Regions from separate parts of the Streptomyces sp. GMY02 genome, predicted to be linked through region 2. Evidence: riboswitches for the same ligand, from Rfam matches in the RefSeq annotation. Region 2 holds a riboswitch; each other region holds the start of a gene.

Region 1 (5,336 bases), 4.1 Mb from region 2:
TTGACCCGGCCGTCGTCCCCTATCAGCACGTTCTCCGGCTTCATGTCCCGGTGGACGAACCCGGCGCGGTGCGCGGCCCCGAGCGCGGCGAGCACCGGCTCCAGGATGTCCAGCGCGGCCCGTGGCTGGAGCGCGCCCCGCTCGCGCAGTACGTCACGGAGCGTGCACCCCGCGACGTACTCCATCGCCAGATAGACATACGCCCCCTGCGCGCCCTGGTCGTACACCGCGACCACATTGGGATGCGCCAGCCGCGCCACGGACTTGGCCTCCCGGATGAACCGTTCCACGAACGTCACGTCGGCGGCGAGGGCGGGGTGCATGACCTTGAGCGCGAGCACCCGGTCGAGACGGGTGTCAACGGCCCGGTAGACGGTGGCCATGCCGCCGACGGCGATACGGGCGTCCACGCGGTAACGCCCGTCGAGCACCTGCCCGACGATGGGGTCGTGAAGGGTCGTATCCACCCCTTGAGTCTACGAGTCACGTCTGCGCGGGCGGGCCTGGCGGTGCGAAGAGCACACCCGGCGCCGGGGAACTTTCCAGCCCGTCCGGCGTTTGAGGACGGAACCGGCGACCCCGTGCCGGGGGCGCAAAATAAGCCCGTCCGGCGATTGAGGACGAACCGGCGGCGGACGGACCCGCACGCAAAGCGCACTCGCTACGAGAACGCCGGCCGCTCCGGATCCCACGTCGGCATGCCCTCCGCCGGGGACGACGCGTGGGCGAAGTGGCGGCGGGGGATCCGGCCCGCGCGGTACGCCAGGCGCCCCGCCTCCACCCCGTGCCGCATCGCCTCCGCCATCAGCACCGGCTCCCGCGCCCGCGTCACCGCCGACGCCAGCATCACCGCCGCGCACCCCAGCTCCATCGCCAGCGCCGCGTCCGACGCCGTACCCGCCCCCGCGTCCAGGATCACCGGCACCCCCGCCCGCTCCACGATCAGCTCGAAGTTGTGCGGGTTGCGGATCCCGAGCCCGGAACCGATCGGCGACCCCAGCGGCATGATCGCCGCGCAGCCCACGTCCTCCAGCTTTCTGGCGAGCACGGGATCGTCGTTCGTATAGGGCAGCACCGTGAACCCGTCGTCGACCAGCGTCTCCGCCGCGTCCAGCAGCTCGACCGGATCCGGCAGCAGCGTCCGCTCGTCCGCGACCACCTCCAGCTTGATCCAGTCCGTACCGAGCGCCTCACGCGCCAGCCGCGCCGTGAGCACCGCCTCCCCCGCCGTGAAACACCCCGCCGTGTTGGGCAGGGCGCGGATCCCGAGCGAGCCGAGTACGGACAGGACGGACCCCTGGACCGTGGGATCGAGGCGCCGCATCGCCACGGTGGTGAGTTCGGTGCCGGAGGCGACCAGGCACCGTTCCAGCACGCCGAGGCTCGGCGCCCCGCCCGTCCCCATGATCAGCCGGGATCCCAGCACGGTGGAGCCGATGGTGAACCGGTCGTCCGCCATCCCCGCTCAGCCCCCCTGGACCGCGGTGAGGACTTCCACCCGGTCGCCCTCGCCGAGCACCGTCCCGGCCCAGCGGCCCCGTGGTACCACCGTCTCGTTGACGGCGGCCGCGACACCCGAGGGCGCGGAGGTGAGCGTGGCCACCAGGACGTCGAGCGTGGTGCCCGTGGCGAGGTCGTGCGCCTCGCCGTTCACGGAGACGGACACACGGACGGAGATGCTCATACGGTCAGCTCCCGTGGTACGGAGGTGAGGTCCTGCGGTACGGAGGTGAAGCGGCGCGGGGTGAACGGCCGGGCCAGTTCGGGGAGTTCGCCGGTGGTCAGCGCCTCCGCCAGCACATCGCCGGTGACCGGCGTGAGCAGCACCCCGTTGCGGTAGTGGCCGGTCGCGAGATGCAGTCCCGGCAGCGCGGTCGGCCCCAGCAGCGGCGCGTTGTCCGGTGAGCCGGGGCGCAGCCCGGCGAGGGTCTCGGTGAGCGGCAGCTCGGTGATGCCGGGGACGAGCTCATGCGCGTCGCGCAGCAATTCGTACACCCCGCCCGCGGTCACCGTCGTGTCCCAGCCCTGCTCCTCGCTGGTGGCGCCGATCACCAGCTCGCCGTTCTCACGCGGCACCAGATAGACATGGCTGCCGCGCACCACCGCCCGTACCGACCTGGTCAGGAACGGCGTGTACGCCCGTGGCACGGTCAGCCGCAGCACCTGGCCCTTGACGGGCCGTACCGGCGGCCGGATCTCGTGCGGTACGCCCTCCAGCCGCCCGCTCAGACTGCCGGCGGCCAGCACCACCTGGTCCGCGCCCAGTACGCGCCCGTCGGCCAGTACCGCGCCGGCGGCCCGGTCCCGTACGACCGAGAGCCGTTGGGCCGACGCCCGGTGGAACACCACCCCGGCCCGCTCGCACGCCGTGACCAGCGCCGCGGCCAGCCGGCGGGGATCGATCTGATGGTCGCCGTCCACCCGCAGGCCGCCGCGCACGCCCGGCGCGAGCATCGGTTCGAGGCGCCGGCACTCGCGCCCCGTGAGCCACTCGGAGGCCAGCCCCGAGCGGCGCTGGAGGTCGTGCAGTTCGCGCAGCTCGGCGCGGTCGTCGGTGTCGAGGGCGACGGCGAGCGTGCCGCTGGCGCGGTAGCCGGTCTCCTGGCTGCCGGCCTCCTCCAGCTCGGCCACGAAGTCCGGATAGCGCTCCGCGGAGGCCATGTTGAGCCGGAGCAGGACCTGCTCGCCATGGTGGAGTTCGGTGACGGCGGCGAGCATGCCCGCCGCGACCCGCGCGGCGCCGCCGCCCGGACGGGGGTCGGCGACGGCGGTGCTCAGCCCGCGCTGAGCGGCCCGCCAGGCCGTGACCAGGCCGATGATTCCGCCGCCGACGACCAGGACGTCGGAACCGCTCCCCGTTCCCCGATGAGGCGACTGCGGATGGGATGACGGATGGGGTGACTGCATGGGCGTCCAGCCCCTCCCTTCGCCGGCATGACCCGGATCAGGTTCGTACGGTCGGAGGCCGCTCCAGCCTCCCTCTCAGTCCGGTGCGTCCGGACTCCCGCGAGGTAGTGTCACCGGCCAGACTAACGCGCGGCCCGCCGTGCGGTAAGGCCGCGCCGAGGGCCCGGGGTCCCGTCTGCCACATGGCGTCGTCCGCCCGCAGCACGGGGACCAGGCGGGATGTGGCGGACAGGGCCTGGTTCCGTCCGGGTACGCCCGGCGGTTGACCGGCTGCATATGGTGATCGGGTGAGCGAGCAGCAGAGGCAGCGGGAACTCCCGGCACAGCGGGCGGATCGGGCGCGGCCGGGCGTCGTCATCGTCGGCGCGGGGATGGCGGGGGTGCAGACCGCCGTGGCCCTGCGCGAGAAGGGGTACGAGGGGACGGTCACCCTGATCGGCGCCGAGCGCCACCCGCCGTACGACCGGCCGCCGCTCTCCAAGGCGGTGCTGCTGGGCACGGCGGACAGCCCGGCGTACGACATCGACTTCGCTGCGCTCGCCGTCGAGCTGAGACTCGGGGTTGAGGTGACCGGACTGCGCCCCGCCGCGCGGGAGGTCGACACCGGGGCCGGGCCCGTACCGTACGACCTGCTGGTCATCGCCACCGGCGCCGAGCCGGTCGCCCTGCCGGGCACCGCGGGCATGCCCGGTGTCCATCTGCTGCGCACCCTGGACGACGCCGAGGCGCTGCGGCCCGTTCTGGACCGGGGGCCGGGACCGTGGTCGTCGGCGCGGGGTGGATCGGCGCGGAGTTCACCACGGCGGCCCGCGCGGCCGGGTGTGCCGTGACGGTCGTGGAGGCGGCGGACCGGCCGCTGCCCGGCGCCCTGCCGGCCGAGGTCGCGGCGCCCATGGCGGACTGGTACGCGGAGAGCGGCGCCGAACTGCTCACGGGCGCCCGGGTCGCCGCCGTCGAGCCGGGCACCGTGGTCCTCGCGGACGGCAGGCGGCTCTCGGCCGAGGCCGTGGTGGTGGGCATAGGCGCGCGGCCCACGACCGACTGGCTGTCGGGCTCCGGAATCGCGCTGGGCCCGGACGGGGCGGTCGTCGCCGACGAGCGGCTCGCGACCTCGCTGCCCGGTGTGTACGCGGTCGGCGACTGCGCCTCCTTCCCCTCCGCCCGCTACGGCGAGCGGCTGCTGGTCCACCACTGGGACAACGCGCTCCAGGGGCCGCGTACGGTCGCCGCCCAGGCCGTCGGCGAGAGCGAGCAGATCTACGATCCGGTGCCGTACTTCTGGTCGGAGCAGTTCGGCCGGTTCGTCCAGTACGCGGGGCATCACGCGGCGGCGGACACCCTGGTCTGGCGCGGCGGTCCCGCGGAGGCCGCCTGGTCGGTGGTGTGGCTGCGGGACGGGGTGCTGGTGGCGCTGCTCGCGGTGGGCAGGCCCCGCGATCTGGCGCAGGGGCGCAAGCTGATCGAGGCGGGCACCCGGCTGGACCCGGCGCTCGCCGCCGACCCGTCCGTACCACTGCGGAAGGCGGCGCTCTGAGACGCTGCCGTCCGGGGCCGCGCGGGCCGTCGTGCCGTGGCCCGGGCGGGGCCGGAGCGGTTCGTGCCGTGGGCCCGGCGCGGGGGGCGGTTCGTGCGGGCTGCCCCGGCCGGAGCCGGTTCGTGGCGTCTGTCAGTCCGGGATGGCACGCTTGTCGTGTGACCGAGATTGACGCAAAGATCGATGCTCTCGTCCCCGCCTGGCTCCACCTGCCCGACATCGCGGAAGCGCTCGATGTCGAGGTGACGCGTGTGCGGCAGTTGGTGAAGGAAGGCCAGCTCATCGCCGTACGCCGGGGCGAGAACAAGACGCTCCAGGTGCCTGCCGCCTTCGTCGACGGCAACAAGGTCGTCAAGGGCCTCGCCGGGACCCTGACGCTCCTGAGGGACGACGGCTTCACCGACGAAGAGATGCTCGAATGGCTCTTCACCCCCGACCCGACCCTGCCGGGCACGCCCGCCCAGGCGCTCGGGGAGAATCGCGGCACGGAGGTGAAGCGCCGGGCCCAGGCGCTCGCCGTCTGATCGACCCATCATCACTCGCGGTGTGCGGCGGCGCCCCGGCGGCCGTCCCACGGTCCCGGCGCCTCCGCACACCGCCGACCCGACGGGGGGAATTCCCATGCCCGAGGCCCGCGCGTCGCTCTCCGACGCCCGGCTGTATCTCTGCACGGACGCCCGCAAGAGGCAGGGGGACCTCCCGGAGTTCCTCGACGCCGTGCTGGCGTCCGGCGTGGACATCGTGCAGCTCAGGGACAAGGGCATGGAGGCGGCCGAGGAGCTGGACCACCTCCAGGTCTTCGCAGACGCCTGCCGCCGCCATGGCGTACTGCTCGCCGTCAACGACCGCGCGGATGTGGCGCATGCCATCGGCTCCGACGTGCTGCATCTCGGAC
Region 2 (5,336 bases):
GCAGGATCAGCACGAGAACGGTGGTGAGGACTCCGCCGAGCAGCGCCCACTGCCCGGTCCCGCGCGGCCTGCGCGCCGTCTGCGCGGAATCGACGAGTCTCAGCGCGCCTTCCCGCCGCCGTACGGTCCTGGCGTGCACCGCCAGTACTGCCGCGACCGCCGCGAACTGGACGAGGGTGAGCACGGCGGCGGTGGGCAGGTCGAGCAACTGCGCGGTCTGCCGGTAGATCTCCACCTCCAGCGTGGAGTAGGCCGGGCCGCCCAGGATCTGTACGACGCCGAAGGAGGTGAAGGTGAAGAGGAAGACCATCAGGGCGGCGGCCGCCACGGCGGGGGCGAGGGCCGGCAGCGTCACCCGCCACCAGGCGGCGAACCGTCCCGCGCCCAGCACCCGCGCGGCCTCCTCCTGGCGCGGGTCGAGCTGCGACCACAGGCCGCCCACGGTCCGTACGACCACCGCGTAGTTGAAGAAGACATGCGCGAGCAGGATCGCCCAGACGGTGGTGTCGAGCCGTATGCCCCACAGCTCGTCGAGCAGTCCGCCGCGCCCGAGCAGCGCCAGGAAGGCCGTACCGACGACGACGGTCGGCAGGACGAAGGGGATGGTGACCACCGCGCGCAGCACGTGCCGGCCAGGGAAGTCGAAGCGCGCGAAGACATACGCGCCGGGCAGGGCGATCAGCAGGGTGAGCACGGTGGAGGCCACTGCCTGCCAGGTGGTGAACCAGAGGACACCGAGGATGTCGGGACGGCTCAGCACCTCGCCGACACGGCCGAACTGCCAGGTGCCGTCGGCCTTGAGACCGCGGCCGACGATCGCGGTCACGGGATAGGCGAAGAAGACCGCGAAGAACACGACGGGCACGGCCATGAGGGCGAGCCGGACGGCGTGCGCGCGCCCGGCCCGCCTTCTCTTCGGGGCGGGGGAGTTCCCTTAGGGCTGGGGCGAGTTCCTTTCGGGGTGGGGCGAGCCGGCCGGGCCCGGCTCGCCCCTTCGCCGGCTACTTCACCACGAGTGAGGTCCACGACTGGATCCACTGCTCACGGTTGGCGGCGATCTTGTCGGATGCCACGGTCCCGGGCTCGGGGACCGTCGCGCCGAACTTCGTGAACAGCTCGGGCAGCTTCACGCTCTTGACGACCGGGTTGACGAACATGTTCAGCGGCATGTCCGCCTGGAAGGTGTCGCTGATCAGGAAGTCCACCAGGGCCTTGCCGCCCGCCTCGTTCTTCGCGCCCGTGAGCAGCCCGGCGAACTCGGTCTGCCGGAAACAGGTGCCGGTGGCGACTCCGGTGGGCGCCTGCTGCGGCTGCGGCTCGGCGTACAGGACCTCTACGGGCGGGCTGGAGGCGTACGAGACGACGAGCGGGCGGTCGGCCTTGGCCTTCTTACCGCCGGCCGAGCCCGAGAAGTTCTCGTTGTAGGCCTGTTCCCAACTGTCGACGACCTGGACGCCGTTGGCCTTGAGCTTCTTCCAGTAGTCCTGCCAGCCGTTGTCGCCGTACCGCGCGGCCGTGCCGAGGAGGAATCCGAGGCCGGGCGAGGAGGTCGCGGCGTTCTCGGTCACGAGCAGGTCCTTGTACTGCGGCTCGACCAGATCGTCGAACGACTGCGGCGGCGCAAGCTTCTTGTCCGCGAAGTACTTCTTGTCGTAGTTGACGCAGATGTCGCCGGTATCGATGGGTGTGACCCGGTTCTGGTCGCGGTCGAGCTGTGCGGCCGTGTCGACGCGGTCGAGGCCCTTGGCCTTGTACGGCGTGAACAGGCCGTTGTCGAGGGCGCGGGAGAGCAGGGTGTTGTCGACGCCGAAGAAGACATCGCCCTGGGGCGAACCCTTGGTGAGGATCTCCTTGTTGAGGGCCTCGCCCGCGTCGCCGCTCTTCAGGACCTTGACCGTGTAGCCGGTCCGCCGGGTGAACTCCTTGAGCACGGCGGGCGAGGCGTTGAACGAGTCATGGCTGACGAGGGTGACGGTCTTTGACTCCGTACCGCCGCTGCCGCCGGACGGCGCGGAGCCGTCGGATCCGCCGCAGGCGGCGAGGACCGAGACCCCGAGCGCGGTGGCAAGCGCGGCGACGGCCGTCCTTCTGCGGGCGGCCGTACTTCTGTTACCGGCTGTGCTGGTGGTGGTGCTCACTGATTTTCCTCCTGGGAAGTCCAGGAGAAGACGCGGCCCTGCCCGGAGTCAGGACCGGCCGGACTCCGGGCAGGGCGCAACAGCTTGAGTGGTGACCGAACTTCCTACCCAGAATGACCTGGGCGAGGTTCAGAGGGTCTGCGGCCGCTGCCCGCTCTCACGGACATGTGCCACACTCTCAGCGCTGTGGCGCTCCCCTGTCGGAACATATGCAATGCGTTCAGACCAACATTACCCCGCGGCCGTCCAGGTCCCGTCCGGCGGATCTTCGTGGATCAGCCCGGGGCGGCTGGTGGAGGGGGTCCCTCCCGTGCCGTTCAGGCTACGGGGGAGCATCGCAAGGCGGAGGATCGGCGTTGTGGATGGCCCGGCCGTACTTGGACGACTCCGACAACGCAGCGAGGTGCCGCCCGCCGCGGCAGCGGCTGATGTCACTGCGGCGTTCCGGGCCCGCGAAGATCCGCCGGACAGGGCCTAGCGCTCCGAAGCGGCCAACTGCCCGCACGCCCCGTCGATCTCCTGGCCCCTGGTGTCCCGTACCGTCACCGGCACGCCATGGGCCGCGATCGCCTCGACGAACGCCTTCTCGTCCTCGGGGCGTGACGCCGTCCACTTCGATCCCGGGGTCGGGTTGAGCGGGATCAGATTGACGTGCACCCGCTTGCCCTTGAGCAGCCGGCCCAGCCGGTCGCCGCGCCACGCCTGGTCGTTGACGTCGCGGATGAGGGCGTACTCGATGGAGACCCGGCGGCCGGACTTCTCCGCGTACTCCCAGGCCGCTTCCAGCACTTCCCGTACCTTCCAGCGGGTGTTGACCGGGACGAGGGTGTCGCGCAGCTCGTCGTCGGGCGCGTGCAGGGAGACCGCGAGGCGGCACTTGAACCCCTCGTCGGCGAAGCGCAGCATCGCGGGCACCAGACCGACCGTCGAGACCGTGATCCCGCGCTGGGACAGCCCCAGTCCGTCGGGCTCCGGGTCGGTCAGCCGGCGTATCGCGCCGACCACCCGGTTGTAGTTGGCGAGCGGCTCGCCCATGCCCATGAAGACGATGTTCGACAGCCGGGAGGGGCCGCCGGGCACCTCGCCGTCACGCAGCGCGCGCATCCCGTCGACGATCTGGTGCACGATCTCCGCGGTGGACAGATTGCGGTCGAGACCGGCCTGCCCGGTGGCGCAGAAGGGGCAGTTCATCCCGCAGCCGGCCTGCGACGAGATGCACATCGTGACGCGGTCCGGATAGCGCATCAGCACCGACTCGACCAGCGTGCCGTCGTGCAGCCGCCACAGCGTCTTACGGGTGGTGTCGTCGTCGCACGAGATGTGCCGCACCACCGACATCAGCTCGGGCATCAGCTCTGCGGCGAGCTTCTCGCGCGCGGCGGCCGGGATGTCGGTCCACTGCTGCGGATCGTGTGCGTACCGCGCGAAGTAGTGCTGCGAAAGCTGGTTGGCACGGAACGCCTTCTCGCCGACCGCGGCGACGGCCTCGCGGCGCTCGGCGGGGGTGAGGTCGGCGAGGTGCCGCGGCGGCTTCTTGGCCCCGCGGGGCGCGACAAAGGTCAATTCTCCAGGTACAGGCATGGTGGATCCCAGTCTCGCAGATTCCCGCCCGTGGCCTGCCCCGCGAGCCGGGTGACGGTCGTCTCTGGTCGTCCTCGGTCACCTCGGGCCGTCGTTCGACGGCCGGCGGACGGCCCGGGTGCACGGTCATGCGCCCCAGCCGCCACCCTCGGAGAGCGGGTTCCCGTTCGCGTCGTACGTCACGCTTCAAGCCCCACGCACGCCGGGCCGGTCCCACTGATCACCCCCGCCGGTCGCTGATAGAGGGCGCCTGATCGGCGGTGCTCCACCGTGCGGACATGTGTGAACCCCTGCCGCTGGTAGTAGTGGCCGAGCTGCGCATTGGTCCTCCACGTGTCCACCCGGAGCCACGACTTCCCCGCTCTCTGAGCTTTCCGCGACGCCCAGTCAAGCATTGACGCGCCCACAGATCTCCCCCGGGCAACTGGGAGAACGATGACCCGATGGGCGTACAGGGCATCGGCGGGCATATCCTCAGGGGGCCAGAATTCCGAGTCGGCAGATTCATCCACCGTGATCGTGCCCATATTCACGCCGAAATCGTGAACGATGTAGGCCGTACCGCGCCCAACGTCGCGTGAGATCTTCTCGACGCTGGCGGGGTACTGCCATTGATCGATCCCCCTTTGCGCCAGCGCTCTGGACGCCTCGTCCCACATCGAGGCGATTACGTCCACATCACTGGACACTGCGGGCCGGATGGTAATTCGTTCACTCATTTGGGCGCGTTCCCAACTCGTTCGGAGTACATTGCGGCCGGTGGGCATTGCGGTCACCGTGACCCGAACAGGGCCGCTCTCCGCGTATCCCGTGCGACTCGTACCCAGGTGTATCCCGTGCGCAATGCAGGTAATCACGCCTTCCGGAATACCGGCGGGTTCTGCAAAGGACCGAATCCCCGCTTCCAGCGCCGGCTTCGTGGCGATGCCCGATGACGCCTTTTCGACACTTACCGCGATGGTCCGACTCGGCGTGCGGCCCCGCTCTTGAATGTCCTGCGCCCATGCGGTCGCAGACATGCGGCAGGGGCCCGCTGTCCTGTGGACAACGGGCCCCCGTACGGTATCGCCGCTGGTCAGGCCCTTGGCCGGGCCCGGTTCGGCAGGAACCTGCGAAGCGTCAGGAGCCTACGAAGATCAGCAGCAGCAGCCAGACCACCGGCGCCGTGGGCAGCAGGGAATCGAGCCGGTCCATGATGCCGCCGTGCCCCGGCAGCAGCGTGCCCATGTCCTTGATGCCGAGATCCCGCTTGATCATGGACTCGCCGAGATCACCTAGCGTGGCACTCGCCGCGACCGCCAGTCCGAGCAGCAGCCCCTGCCACCAGATTCCGTCGTGGATCAGGAACTGCATGCAGAGCGCGCCGGCCACCATGGCGAAGACGACGGCTCCCGCCAGTCCCTCCCTGGTCTTGCCGGGGCTGATGCGCGGCGCGAGCTTGTGCGTACCGAAACGCCAGCCGACCGCGTACGCGCCCGTGTCGCTGACGACCGTCAGCACCATGAACATCAGCACCCGCCACGGCCCGTCGTCCGGCCTGAGCATCATGACCACGAAGGTCGCCAGGAACGGTACGTAGAACACGGCGAAGACCCCGGCGGTGACGTCCTTCAGATA
Region 3 (5,336 bases), 2.1 Mb from region 2:
CGGGGGCGGCCCCCGCGGGCGGGCCCTCGCCCGTCGGCATCCCGGGGGTGAGTCCGTGGCCACGGCCCCACAACGCGACGTGCGGAGTCGTCAACACGCTGTGCAGAATCGTCGCGGCAAGATCGTCGGCTTGAAGCGCGGCGATTGTCTGCTTTCCGATCCACGGTTTCGCGATCCACGGCCCCGCGAGGTAGAGCGCGGGCCGTGGGTTTTTCTGTGTCTCACCGTCAACGGGAGCGACCGCTTCCGGAGGTGGAACGATTACGCAACGGGATCGCATCGCTGGTCAGCCCGCTCGCCTTCTCTTTCCGTATCTGAAAAATTACTCCTTGTGATCCGCTAGCGCTTACAGGACGATTGCGTCAAGAGGGTCAATGGGGATCATTCCCAGCCACTGTTTCATCTACTCCGGAGTACAGCGATGCGCGAGTCGGTGCAGGCCGAGGTCCTGATGAGCTTCCTCGTCTCCGAGGAACTGGCATTCCGGATCCCGGTGGAACTCCATTACGAGGTGCGGGATCCCTACGCGGTGCGCATGACATTCCATTTGCCCGGCGATGCCCCTGTGACCTGGACTTTTGGCCGTGAGCTACTGCTCGACGGCATCAACACGCCGAGCGGTGACGGTGATGTGCACATCGCGCCGACGGAGCCCGAGGACCTCTCGGACGTGCATATCCGGCTCCAGGTCGGGGACGATCATGCGCTCTTCCGGGTCAGTGCCGCGCCGCTGGTGGCCTTCCTCGACCGTACGGACCGGCTGGTGCCGCTGGGCCAGGAGCGCACGCTCGGTGACTTCGAGGTCAATCTGGAGCAGGCACTCGGCCGCATCCTGGCCGGGGAGAACGCCGGCTGAGCCCGGCTGGACGGGGCCGTACGGGTGATCCTTCCCGGCGGCCGTTTCGCGGCCCGGTCGGTGCCGAAGCCCCGGTCGGTCCTGAAGGCCACGGTCGGCGCTGAAGGCCTCGGTCGGTGCTGAACGTATCCACTTCGTGCGGACCTACTTCTTGCGGCGTCGGCCCCTGCCGCCGCCCAGCCCGCGCGCCGGTGTGCTCTGTACCGGCAGCGCAGGCCCTGTCTGCGGGCCTGCCGGACCTGCGGGACCTGCCGGGCCCGTGGGCCAGGGATCCGCGGTCCCGGGAGCCTGGGCCGGTGGTACGGGAGGCACGGGAGGCGCCCCGTGTCCCGCCCGGTCGGCGGAGACCACCAGAGCCGCCAGCGCCGTGGTCACCGGCACCGAGGCGACCAGACCGATCGAACCCACCAGGGTCCGTACGATCTCCTCCGCCACCAGCTCACTGTTGGCGACCGTACCCACACCCGACTGCGCGATCGAGAAGAGCAGCAGCAGTGGCAGGGCGGCGCCCGCGTAGGCCAGGACCAGCGTATTGACCACCGAGGCGATATGGTCCCGGCCGATCCGGATACCCGCCCGGTAGAGGGCACGGGGACCCATCGACGGGTCCGCCTGGTGCAGCTCCCAGACCGCCGAGGTCTGGGTGACCGTCACATCGTCGAGGACACCCAGCGAACCGATGATGACCCCCGCGAGCAGCAGACCGCTCATATCGATCCCGGGATAGAGACCGTGGATCAGACCGGTGTTGTCATCGGTGTTGCCGGTCAGGCTCGCCCAGCCGATGAAGACCGATCCCAGCAGCCCGATCAGCAGCAGGGAGACCAGTGTGCCAAGAACCGCGACCGAGGTTCGGGCCGTCAGTCCATGGCACATATAGAGCGCGATCAGCATGATCGCGCTGGCCCCGACCACCGCCACGACCAGCGGATTCGAGCCCTGAAGTATCGCGGGCAGGATGAACAGCGTCAGCACGGCGAACGAGACAGCCAGCGCGACCAGCGCCATGACCCCGCGCAGCCGCCCCACCACGACCACCGCGAGCGCGAAGATCCCGGCCAGCAGAGCCATGGGGACCTTCCGGTTGACATCCGTCACGGAGTACTGGAGATCACGCGGGGCGTCGGGTGCGTATGCCACCACAACGCCCTGTTTCACGTGAAACTGCCGTGGCGCGTCCGGCTGGACGATCTCGATGAAGGTCCGGCCCTTCTCCTTGCCCGTGGTGACCTCGATCGTGGCCTTCTTGCAGTCACCGGTCTGCTCCCGTTCCGCCTCGCGTCCCTGGGGCTTGGAGGTGTCACCGGTGGACGGGATCTGGGCGGCGTTCACGGACTTGCAGTCGACCTGCTCGATCTGCACCACCCGGCCCTGCTCGGTCTGCCGGTCGAAGCCCACTCCCGTACGCTCATGCGCCGGAGCGCCGCCGGGCCAGAGCACCACCAGACCGACCGCCACGGCGGCCGCAAACGGGATCAGAACCGCCGCGATGACCTTGCGAAGGTGCAGGGAGACCGGCGCGGCGGGGCCATGACTGTGCGTGTGCCCGTGCGATTCGTGGGTCTGCTGGGTTGAGGTCACCGACCGATCATCGCAAGAAGCCTGAGGCCCTCTGTTCAGCACGCCGGACATGACGCTAGCGTGGGGGCACCTTTTGCACACGCGGGAGCTCGGAGCACCGGGCTGAGAGGGCGCTGACTGTGGCGTTCCGGGGCATGTCCCCTGGACCCCTGAGCTGCGCCGACCGCTGAACCTGTTACCGGGTAATGCCGGCGTAGGGAGTAGGTCTCATGACCGTTCAGGACGCACACACGCCTGCCTCCGATTCTGGAAACGAGTCTGGAAATCCGAGCGAGGCTCAGGGTTCGAGCCGGACTCAGAGGACTATCGGCTGGCACAAGGGATATGTCCAGGGCTCGCGCCCGGACCTCCAGGTACCGGTCCGCCAGGTGCACCTCACCAACGGCCAGGACGTCACGCTGTACGACACATCGGGTCCGTACACCGATCCGGCAGTCGAGACCGATGTACGCCGCGGTCTCGCGCCGCTGCGGGAGAACTGGATCGTCGGGCGGGGTGACACGGAGGAGTACGCGGGCCGGCCGGTCCGCCCCGAGGACGACGGGCTCAAGCACACGGCGCCGCGTGGCGGGCTGCGCAACCTCGACGCGGTCTTCCCCGGCAGGCCGCGCCAGCCGCGACGGGCGCGTGCCGGGCAGACCGTGACGCAGCTCTCGTACGCCCGGCGTGGGGAGATCACGTCGGAGATGGAGTACGTCGCGATCCGGGAGAATGTGTCCCCGGAGGTCGTGCGCGAGGAGATCGCCGCGGGCCGTGCCGTACTGCCGGCCAATGTCAATCACCCGGAGATCGAGCCGATGATCATCGGCAAGCGGTTCCTGGTGAAGGTCAACGCCAACATCGGCAATTCCGCGGTCACTTCCTCGATCGAGGAGGAGGTGGAGAAGATGACCTGGGCGACCCGCTGGGGCGCCGACACGGTCATGGATCTCTCCACCGGCCGCAATATCCACACCACTCGCGAGTGGGTGCTGCGCAACTCCCCCGTGCCGATCGGCACCGTGCCGCTCTACCAGGCGCTCGAAAAGGTCGACGGCAAGGCCGAGGAGCTGACCTGGGAGATCTACAAGGACACGGTCATCGAGCAGGCCGAGCAGGGCGTCGACTACATGACCGTCCATGCCGGGGTGCTGCTGCGGTACGTTCCGCTGACGGCGCGCCGCAAGACGGGCATCGTCTCGCGTGGCGGCTCGATCATGGCGGCGTGGTGCCTCGCGCACCACAAGGAGTCGTTCCTGTACGAGAACTTCGAGGAGCTGTGCGAGATCCTCGCGGCGTACGACGTGACGTACTCCCTCGGCGACGGCCTGCGTCCGGGGTCCATCGCGGACGCCAACGACGAGGCCCAGTTCGCCGAACTGCGCACGCTCGGGGAGCTGAACTCGACCGCCAAGCGGCTGGGCGTACAGACCATGATCGAGGGCCCGGGCCATGTCCCGATGCACAAGATCAAGGAGAACATCGACCTCCAGCAGGAGATCTGCGAGGAGGCGCCGTTCTATACGCTCGGCCCGCTGACGACCGATGTGGCTCCGGCGTACGACCACATCACCTCCGGTATCGGCGCCGCGATGATCGCGTGGTGGGGTACGGCGATGCTCTGCTACGTCACCCCCAAGGAACACCTCGGGCTGCCGGACCGGGACGACGTCAAGACCGGTGTCATCACGTACAAGATCGCCGCGCATGCGGCGGACCTCGCCAAGGGGCACCCGGGGGCACAGGCGTGGGACGACGCGCTGTCCGACGCCCGGTTCGAGTTCCGCTGGGAGGACCAGTTCAATCTGGCCCTGGATCCGGACACCGCCCGGGAGTTCCACGACGAGACGCTGCCGGCCGAGCCGGCGAAGACGGCGCACTTCTGCTCCATGTGCGGCCCGAAGTTCTGCTCGATGAAGATCTCCCAGGACATCCGGCGGCGGCACGGCGGCGAGATGGAGGGCGACGGCGACGGTACGGGAAGCGCGGACGTGGCGGGCGCCGCGATCGGGGACGCCGAGATCGAGGCGGGCATGGCACAGAAGTCCAAGGAATTCGCCGCGGCCGGCAATCGGGTCTATCTGCCGCTGGCGGAGTGAGCCCGGCGGATTGAGGACCGGCGGCCCGCTGGGCCTGGGCCGTGCCGGACGGGATCAGTCGGACACGGCCCGGGCCCTGTCCGGACAGGGCCCCGCGCCGGGCCTTGAGCACTGCGCGGAGCCCTGAAGGGCAGGCTTGCGGAACGGCGGGCCATCGGAGCTTGGCACCGGCCGGAGTCACTCCGGCCGGTGGTCCGCCGGGCCGAGGCCTCCGGAACAGTGGTCGTTAAGGACAGTGGTCGGTAGAGACAGTGGGTCGGTAAGGACCGGGGTCCGGGGGCGCCGCGATGTCGGCGAGGTTCCGCGCGGCGGCCGGGACAGTGACCCCGGCCGGGGTCACTCCGGCCTGTGGTCCGCGCCGCCGAAATCGGGGCTGGTGAAGTCCGGGCTGGTGAAGCTCGGGCGCTGGCCGGTGGCGGCACCCTCGTCCGGGCTGCTGAAGTCCGGCCGGCTGTAGCCGATCTTGGGCAGGTGCTTGACCGGGCGGGCCGGTCCCGGGGCGGCCGGATCCGCGCTCGGGTCGGCCAGAACGTCGCGCAGGAAGGGCAGAAGGCCCCGCTCCAGCAGCGCATGGCGCCAGGCCTCCCGCGCCCGGGCCACCTCGTCGGGCAGCTCGGCGCTCGGCGACTCCTCGGCCGGGAGCTGGGTCTTGCGGTTGCGCAGGGCCGTGACCAGCAGACCGATCGCGGCGGCCAGGATGCCCAGCGCCGTGACGGCACCGAAGAACCAGCCCACGGCGAGCAGGCTGTCGGCGAACGCGGGCGGTCGGCTGAGCGCTTTGAGGAGATAGCCGACGAGCAGGAAGATCACCGCGGCGATGC

The links. Region 2 has a riboswitch for thiamine pyrophosphate ahead of KQY30_RS09005 (thiamine ABC transporter substrate binding subunit). Riboswitches for the same ligand answer to the same signal wherever they lie in the genome.
Region 1: linked by a shared signal. The riboswitch ahead of thiO (glycine oxidase ThiO) and the one ahead of KQY30_RS09005 (thiamine ABC transporter substrate binding subunit) in region 2 are both predicted to bind thiamine pyrophosphate.
Region 3: linked by a shared signal. The riboswitch ahead of thiC (phosphomethylpyrimidine synthase ThiC) and the one ahead of KQY30_RS09005 (thiamine ABC transporter substrate binding subunit) in region 2 are both predicted to bind thiamine pyrophosphate.

The regions. Positions count from the first base shown of each region.
Region 1 is NZ_CP077658.1:6,306,663-6,311,998, forward strand. It holds gene pknB (Stk1 family PASTA domain-containing Ser/Thr kinase) at 1-467, opposite strand, end outside; gene KQY30_RS26905 (thiazole synthase) at 662-1,459, opposite strand; gene thiS (sulfur carrier protein ThiS) at 1,466-1,684, opposite strand; gene thiO (glycine oxidase ThiO) at 1,681-2,907, opposite strand; TPP riboswitch at 2,905-3,018, opposite strand; partial or broken gene KQY30_RS26920 (NAD(P)/FAD-dependent oxidoreductase) at 3,279-4,441, shown strand; gene KQY30_RS26925 (Rv2175c family DNA-binding protein) at 4,600-4,965, shown strand; gene thiE (thiamine phosphate synthase) at 5,063-5,336, shown strand, end outside.
Region 2 is NZ_CP077658.1:2,181,193-2,186,528, forward strand. It holds gene KQY30_RS09000 (iron ABC transporter permease) at 1-871, opposite strand, end outside; gene KQY30_RS09005 (thiamine ABC transporter substrate binding subunit) at 1,002-2,138, opposite strand; TPP riboswitch at 2,222-2,347, opposite strand; gene rlmN (23S rRNA (adenine(2503)-C(2))-methyltransferase RlmN) at 2,613-3,719, opposite strand; gene KQY30_RS36280 (GNAT family N-acetyltransferase) at 3,899-4,738, opposite strand; gene KQY30_RS09020 (phosphatidate cytidylyltransferase) at 4,839-5,336, opposite strand, start outside.
Region 3 is NZ_CP077658.1:4,265,989-4,271,324, forward strand. It holds gene KQY30_RS17875 (SsgA family sporulation/cell division regulator) at 422-856, shown strand; gene KQY30_RS17880 (YibE/F family protein) at 1,001-2,488, opposite strand; TPP riboswitch at 2,509-2,654, shown strand; gene thiC (phosphomethylpyrimidine synthase ThiC) at 2,647-4,515, shown strand; gene KQY30_RS17890 (ECF transporter S component) at 4,852-5,336, opposite strand, start outside.